DNA from 2 places in the Nonomuraea africana genome. Region 1 is predicted to be linked to the other one. Evidence: riboswitches for the same ligand, from Rfam matches in the RefSeq annotation. Region 1 holds a riboswitch; the other holds the start of a gene.
What was found. Region 1 has a riboswitch for cyclic di-AMP ahead of H4W81_RS47655 (hypothetical protein). Riboswitches for the same ligand answer to the same signal wherever they lie in the genome.
Positions count from the first base shown of each region.

Region 2: it holds a riboswitch for cyclic di-AMP, as region 1 does, so the genes downstream of both, H4W81_RS08165 (CHAP domain-containing protein) here and H4W81_RS47655 (hypothetical protein) in region 1, are expected to answer to the same signal.

Region 1 covers NZ_JADBEF010000001.1:5,792,475-5,796,515, reverse strand. The annotation lists gene H4W81_RS27480 (universal stress protein) at 154-960, shown strand; gene H4W81_RS27475 (DUF5302 domain-containing protein) at 1,086-1,289, shown strand; cyclic di-AMP (ydaO/yuaA leader) riboswitch at 1,789-1,923, shown strand; gene H4W81_RS47655 (hypothetical protein) at 2,108-2,980, shown strand; gene H4W81_RS27465 (alpha/beta fold hydrolase) at 3,036-3,908, shown strand; gene H4W81_RS27460 (hypothetical protein) at 3,865-4,041, opposite strand, start outside.
Region 2 covers NZ_JADBEF010000001.1:1,771,975-1,776,015, forward strand. The annotation lists gene H4W81_RS08160 (RNA 2'-phosphotransferase) at 1-377, shown strand, start outside; gene H4W81_RS08165 (CHAP domain-containing protein) at 660-1,364, opposite strand; cyclic di-AMP (ydaO/yuaA leader) riboswitch at 1,382-1,516, opposite strand; gene H4W81_RS08170 (SEL1-like repeat protein) at 1,652-2,113, shown strand; gene H4W81_RS08175 (Gfo/Idh/MocA family protein) at 2,094-3,053, opposite strand; gene H4W81_RS08180 (aldo/keto reductase) at 3,139-3,963, opposite strand; gene H4W81_RS08185 (hypothetical protein) at 4,033-4,041, shown strand, end outside.

The DNA.
Region 1 (4,041 bases):
GCTGCGCCTCCTTCTCCTGAGGGCCATCCCTTACCCTCGATGTGGCGCTCATCACAGTGGAAGCCCATCCCCATACCGCTGGATGGGACCGTTTTCTCCTTCGCGCTGAGGGCAGCTGGGCGGGTGGTGAGCGCCCTGAGACGGGGAGGGAGCATGCGAGGCCCTGTCATCGCGGGAACCGACGGATCGGCGGCCGCGCTGCGGGCGGTCGAATGGGCCGCCGAGGAGGCGGTCTACCGGCGCGCGCCCCTGGTCGTCGCGCACGCCATTCCGCGCTGGGCGGTCGACATCCCGGTGAACCAGTCGGTCGAGGCCGACGAGCGCGCCCGGATCATGCTGGCGGACGTGGTGTCGGTGTCAGGGGCGCGGTACGACGGGCTCGAGGTCACCACGGAGATCCTGGACGGCAGGCCGGAGGAGGCGCTCGCCGAACGCGCGGCAGACGCCCAGCTGCTGGTCCTGGGAAGCGGGGGCGCCGGCGAGTTCGCCTCGCTGCTCATGGGCTCCACCAGCCGCGCGCTGACGGCCCGGCCGCCGTGCCCGACCGTCGTGGTCCGCGAACCCTCCGCCCACGGCGAGGTCGTCGTAGAGATCACCGGCGCGAAGGGGCAGGACCGCGTCCTGGCCTTCGCCTTCGAGGAGGCCGCGCTCCGCGAGACTCCGCTCAGAGCCGTGCATCCCTGGTCGCACCCCAGGCCGCGCCCGCACGAGGACCTCTCGCGGGAGGAACGCCGCCTGATGGCCGAGGTCCTCGGCGGGTGGAAGGAGGCCTTCCCCGACGTCCTGGTGATCCAGGACACGCATCACGAGCGCGATCGCGAGAGGTTGCTCGTCGAGGCGTCCGAGCGGGCCGCCATGGTGGTGGTCGGCGCGCACGGCGGGCTCGTCGGACTGTCCACGCCCGCCTCTCACACGCTGCTGCGCCACGCGCGCTGTCCGGTGGCCGTGGTCGGCTGCTGACCCCTCGGAGCGCGGGACCGGGGCCGTCGGTCCGGCCTCGGCGAGGTTCTCATGGGACGAGCCGGTTTCGCGGCGTGCGCGCGGTCGTGCGAAGCTGTCTCTGTCCCCAAGACCAGGAGGTCCTGATGGCTGAAACACCTGCGGAACCCGAGCCCACCGAGGCCCCCGAGGATGAGCTGAAGCGGAAGTTCCGCGAGGCGCTGGAGCGCAAGAACAACCAGCACGCCGACTCGGTCGCGGGCGGCAGGGGGAAGGATCCGTCGAAGATCCATGGCGCCCACGGTCCCGCTTCGAACAAGCGGACCTTCCGTCGTAAGAGCGGCGGCTGACGCCTGGTCTCCAGGGGAGGGTACGGCTTGCCGTACCCTCCCCGGATCTCGCCGGACCCTCGCCCATCGGCTGGAGGGTCGCGAGACGAGTGGCCGACCACGGCAGGGGCGGCATGAGGTGCTCCCTTTACCTGCCGCCGGAGTGAGTCCTTTACCTCCCGCTGGGCCGAGCGAGGGTCAACCCGGCGATGGCGCGCGGGCGGCCGAAAAGCGCCCCGAAGTGTGACCTCGCGCACCCCGTTCCCCCCGTACGGCGGGCGCAACAGGCTGCCGTTCGCCAAGGAATTTCATGATTTTCCTTGCTAGATCGTATTAATGATCAGAATGCGCGCATTCCATGGTTTCCCAGGGGTTTCGGGCGACAGCAACCCTGTCGAATCATGACGATAAAGGGTAGATCTTCTACCCAATTCATGGGTTTGCTTTTGCCTTTGGGGTGTTTTGCCCCTAGAGTCCATTGCGTTACCAGCTGGTGACCTTGCCCTTCACCAGGAAGGCAGGCCGGCTGGCGCCGAATCCCGCAGTGCGGGAACCGGGGACCCATCTCATTGGGGTGAATCCGGCCCACGGGCCGGTAGGGCATCTCCACGCCCGAACCCGTCAGCTAACCCGGTAGGCGAGATGGAGAGGACCAGACCCCCATGCACTACCGCCACGCCCCCTTCGCGATAACGCCTGCCGCCTGCTAGAGCGGCCCCCCTTTCACTTCCCCCCTTTTCCGCGCTCCGCGTAGCGTCCGTTCGGCCTGTGCCCGGCTACGCCTTTGCCTGATCTCTCTTTGAGCGCGGCATTCCCATTGCCTCAACCAAAGGACTTTCATGACCGCCCGCTTCGGCATGCGCGTTTCCGCCCTGCTCGTCACCACCGCCCTGACCGTCGGCGCCGGCGCCACCGCCGCTTTCGCCGAGCCCACCGCTCCCGACATCAGCCAGGCCACCGAGCAGCGGACCCTCCTCAAGGGATCCACCACCGCCTCCTACTACTGGGACGACGCCTCCGGCCGCGCCGGTGACACCGGTCTGCCCGCCAGTGGCATCTCGATGCGCAAGGGCCTGGCCGCCAGCCCGAGCTGGCCCCTCATGACCGAGGGCTACGTCATCTACAAGGGCAAGAAGGCCCCGTTCTTCATCGGTGACCGCGGTCCCGGCAACCCCTCGAACAACGGCATCATGCTCGATCTCGACGCCAAGACCTTCGCCGACCTGACCGGCGGCACGTTCAACTCCAGCACGCTGGGCGTGGACGGCAACGGCGGCGCCGGCCACATCAAGGTCCAGTACGTCATCACCAAGTGGGGCAACGGCGTGGGCAAGAAGAACCACCCCGTCGCCTTCTCCACCGGCGCGTGGGGCCGCAAGGACACCAACCCGGCCAAGCCCCCCGTGGACATGGTCGCCGTCGCGGCCAAGAAGGCCGAGGCCGAGAAGGCCGCGGAGGCCAAGAAGAAGGCCGAGGCCGAGAAGGTCGCCGCGCTGAAGGTCGCGGCGGCGAAGAAGGCCGAGGAGGCCAAGGCGGCCGAGAAGGCCGTGGCCGCCGCGCCCGCCACGCTGGACGCCAACGTCGCCGCCGCCGCGGCCGAGACCGACACCTCCCACACCGGCACCGCGCTCGCCCTCGTCGGCGGCCTCGCGGTCGTGGGCGGCGCCGGCTTCCTGAGCCGCGGCCGGATCCGCAAGGCCGTCCGCCGCTAGGACCGCCGCCGGACAGCCTTGCCGTCATGCGGAACAGAATGTCATTCTGTTCCGCATGACGCTCATGGCGAAGAGCAACGGCATCGAGATCGCCTACGACACCTTCGGCACCCCTGGTGACCGCCCGCTCCTGCTGATCATGGGGCTCGGCTCGCAGCTCGTCCACTGGGACGAGGAGTTCTGCGAGCTTTTGGCGTCCAGGGGGAACCAGGTCGTCAGGTACGACAACCGCGACGTGGGGCTCTCCACCCATCTCACCGACGCGGGGGTGCCCGAGCCCGCTCCAGGCGCGGCCGCGCCGTACCTGCTGAGCGACATGGCGGACGACGCGGCCGGCCTCATGGACGCGCTCGGCTGGCAGGCCGCCCACGTGCTGGGCGTCTCGATGGGCGGCATGATCGCCCAGGCGCTCGCCATCGGCCATCCCGGCAGGGTGCTCACGCTCACCTCGATCATGTCCACGCCCAGCCCGGAGGCGGGCCCGCCCACGCCCGAGGCCATGGCCGCGCTGTTCTCGCCGCCCGCGCCCGACAGGGCGACCGCCGTCGAGCGGGCGCTGGAGATCTGGGCGGTGATCGGCTCGCCCGGCTACGAGATGGACCGCGAGCGCGTCGCGAAGGTCGCGGGCCTGGCCTACGACCGCTCCTACGACCCCGCGGGGACCACCCGCCAGCTCGCCGCGATCCTCGCCTCCGGTGACCGTACCGAGAGGCTGGGCGGGCTGGACCTGCCCGCCCTGGTGATCCATGGCGAGGCCGACCCGCTGGTGCAGATCTCCGGTGGCAGGGCCACCGCCGCCGCCATCCCCGGCGCCACGCTGCTCACCTATCCCGGCATGGGGCACGACCTGCCGCGCCCGCTGTGGGGAGAGATCATGGACGCGGTCACAGCCCTTCAAGCCCGGCCTTCAGCCGCAGCAGCAGGCTGAGGTCGGCGGGCTGGTGGCGCACCTCGGTGCCGGGCGGCTTGGAGACGCGCCTGGGCAGCGCGGCGGTGCGCCGCGGCTTGACCAGTAGATCGGCCGCCGCCAGCTCCCGCACGGCCAGCAGGACGGTGAACGC
Region 2 (4,041 bases), 4.0 Mb from region 1:
CCCGGGCGGTCTCCGACAACGACAAGCAGCGGTACGCCATCGCGGGCGACCTGATCAGAGCGAGCCAGGGTCACTCGGTCGCCGTGGATCTCGGTTTGCCGCCCGTCGAGCCTCCCGCGATCCTTTACCACGGGACCGCTCCCCGCAGCCTGGCGGCCATCAAGGCGTCGGGGTTGCTGCCGATGTCGAGGCAGTACGTCCACCTCTCGGCCGACCGCGCCACGGCCGAGCGGGTCGGCGCTCGCCGGGGGACTCCGGTGATGCTGGTCGTCGCCTCGGGGGAGATGCACGCGGGTGGACACGAGTTCAGGGTCAGCGCCAACGGGGTGTGGCTGGCCGACGCCGTCCCGCCGGAGTTCCTCCGCTTTCCCGGCTGACGGATCAGGCCTGCGGGGTTCCTGGGAGTCAGAGGGGGTGCCCCGGATGACGGCCGGGGGTGGAGGTTCCCAGGCCGCAGATCCCCAAGGCGTTCGCCGGGGTGAGAAGTGGGGTGCGGCAGTGCGGCCCCGATGATCCGTGGCCGTCTCGCTCGCCAAGGTCATGCAATCCCGGAGCGGCCGGGAACACCCTTACCGACTCAGGCAAAACCCCGGCCGCCGGGGACGCCCCTCAGCTGGAGAGGTGCCCCCGGCGGCCGGGGCAGGGGAGTCGCGAGCGGACTACGCGCCCGAGTACTGCGGGTAGCCGTACCCTACGACCTGCGACTTCGGACGCACCCGCTGCTCGACGGCACCGTTACCGGTGTTGCCCTCGATCGTGGTGATCGTGCCGTTGCCGTTGTCCTTCTCGACGAACCCGACGTGGTTGATGGAGCTGATGCTCTTGCCGCCGCTCCACGAGAAGAAGACGACCGCGCCGGGCTTGGGGGTGGTGCCCCAGCGCTTGTTGGCCTTGAACCACTTGGCGTGGGTCACGGTGTAGGCGTCCCATCCGACCTGGGGACGGGCGCCGGTCATCTCGCCGACCCACGAGACGAACATCGCGCACCACGCGGCGTTGGCGTAGGCACGGGGGCTGCCGCCGTCACGAGCGACGGTCTCCCTGGCGCGGGGGGAGTTGACGTACCAGTCCTGGAACTTGGTGCCACCGCCGGAGGCGTTCTCCTTGATGCCGATCTGCTTCTTAGCCGCGGCGAGGACGGCAGAGGCGGTGGGCATGGCGGGGATGCGCTGCTTGACGGCGGCCTGCTTGCCGTCGGTCTTCTGTGCGGCCATTGCGGCCACGTGGGACTTGTCCTGGGGGGCGGGAGCGGTGTCGGCCTGGGCGGCCTGCGTGGGAACCAGCGAACCTGCGACCACCGCTGCGCCGAGGGCGGCGTGGGCGTAGGACAGCTTGGGGGCACGGCTACGACGGTGCTTGGCCATGAAAGGGGGACTCTCCTTGCTTAGCTTCATGCCGCTTACCGGGTTAGCTGACGGGTTCGGACGTGAAGCTGCCCTACGGCACGGTGTGCCGATTCACCCCAGAAGGATTGGGTCCCCGGTTCCGCATGGTGCGGATTCAGCGGTCACAGGCAGGGGGCCTGTGATGATCTGCAATGTCAGGCAATGTCCGGTTAGTCCGGGTTTATGCCTCGAGTGACCCCAAGGTAATACATGAGGCAAGTTGGATACAAATTGATAAAGGTCCCGCGATCATCTACGGTCAGGTCATGTCGCCCCAGGACCTGTTCAACCACGGCCTGCAGGAGGACGGACGCCGTCCACGCGAAGCACGCAGATGGTATCTCCTGGCGATCGAATCAGGGCACCAGGAGGCCGCCCGCAGGGCGGCCTTCAACCTCGCCCTCATCGAGGATGAGGACGGCCGTGTCGACGAGGCCCGCCACTGGTACGGCAGGGCCGGCACCCCCCGGGCGATGTTCAATCTGGGCGTCCTGGAAGAGGGCTGCGGCAACGCCGAGGCGGCACGTCACTGGTACGCAAAGGCCGTGGAAAGTGGCCACGCCGAGGCCGCGCCCCGGGCGATGTTCAACCTGGGACTCCTGGAGGACCGGGCCGGCGACCGCACGAGGGCCCGCGGCCACTACCTGATGGCGGTCGGCTCGGGCCACGAGGAGGCCGCCGCGCGGGCCCGCGCGAACCTCGAGGCGCTCAGCGAGCACCCAGCCTGACCCGCGCCTCCTCCAGCATCCGCATCATCGCCAGGCTCTCGTCCAGCGGCATGATCGCGCTCTCCGTCCTGCCCTCCCGCAGCGCCTCGCGCACCTCGCGGATCTCGCCCGCGTAGCCGTTCGACGAAGGGTCAAGAACGCGTTCCTCGGTCTCGAAGCCGGGACCCGACAGCGTGACGCGCTGCGGCGCCCAGAACGGCGCGGCGATGTCGGCGCGCAGCCCCGTGCCCACCACGGTCGCGGTGTTGGCCAGCGGACTGATCAACGAGGTGTCGAGCAGCGCGCGAGCCCCGCCCTCGTAGGTCAGCAGCGCCCCCACCTCGGCGTCGACACCAGAGGGACCGAGCGATCCTGTGAGATGCGTCTCAGCCGGCTCGCCGAGCAGCAGATGCGCCAGCCCGAACGGATAGATGCCCAGGTCGAGCAGGACCCCGCCGCCCAGCGCAGGGTTCCAGAGGCGGTGCTTCTCCTCGTACGGCAGGACGAACCCGAACGACGCCTGGACCGAGCGCAGCGCGCCGAACCGCTCCTCGGTCAGCAGCCCCCTGATCAGGGGGTTGAACCGCATCCACATCGCTTCCATCAGGAACACGCCGGCCTGCCTGGCCAGCTTCACCATGCGCTCCGCGTCGGCCAGCGAGGCGGCCAGCGGCTTCTCGCACAGCACCGCCTTGCCCGCCGCGATCGCCGCCTCGGCCACCTCCAGGTGCTGGGCGTGCGGGGTGGCCACGTAGACCACGTCCACCGCCGGATCGGCGCACAGGTCGGCGTAGGAGCCGTAGGCCGAGTCCGCGCCCAGGGTCGCGGCCAGCTCCGTCGCCCTGCCCAGATCGCGCGAGCCGACCGCGGCCACCCGCATCCCGGGCTCGGCGGCGATCACCGCGCCGACCGTCCTGGCGATCCCACCGGTCGCCGCGATTCCCCAAGCCAGATCAGCCATGAGAGTCCTCCTTCATCGATCAATCATGAAGGATCGCGGGACGGCGCACGCCGGGCGGGCGCGAGCCGTCCCGGGAGCGGAGCCCTCAGCCCATCCAGTCGAAGGTGGCAGGGTCGGGACCGATGCGCCTGCCGGTGCTCATCGCGCCGATCGCGGCCATGTCCTCGGCGTCGAGTGTGAAATCGAACACATCGATGTTCTCCCTGATCCGCTCGGGCGTCGCCGACTTGGGGATCACCACGTTGCCGAGCTGGATGTGCCAGCGCAGCACGATCTGGGCGGGCGTCTTGGCGTGCTTCATGCCGAGCTTGACCAGCCCGGGATCGTCGAGCAGGCCCTTGCCCTGGCCCAGTGGGCTCCACGCCTCGGTCAGGATGCCGTTGGCCTCGTGGAAGGCGCGCAGCTCCTTCTGCTGGAACTGCGGGTGCAGCTCGATCTGGTTGATCGAGGGCACGATCTCGCACTCGTTCATGAGCCGCTCGAGGGTGGGGATGGTGAAGTTCGACACACCGATCGCGCGGACCCTGCCGTCCTTGTAGAGCCGCTCGAGCGACTTCCACGCCTGGACGTACTTGTCCTGCGAGGGCGCCGGCCAGTGGATCAGATAGAGGTCGAGGTAGTCGAGGCCCAGCTTGCGGAGGCTGGTCTCGAAGGCCGCCTCCGCCCTGTCGTGGTCGTCGTTCCAGAGCTTCGTGGTGATGAACAGCTTCTCGCGCGGCACCCCCGACCTGGCGACCGCGCGGCCCACCCCCTCCTCGTTGAAGTAGAGCTTCGCGGTGTCGATGCTGGTGTAGCCCGCCTCGATGGCGAGGCCCACCGCCTGCTCCGCCTCGTCGTCCGGCACCTGCCAGACGCCGAAGCCGAGTTGCGGTATCTGAACACCGTCGGTGTTGAGGAGCAGTGAGTTCATGTTCATATCTCCATTGTTCACGCTGAGTTAGCTGACGCTTCGGGTGGGCGTCCTACCGTGGCGCGTGTCGTGAGAGAA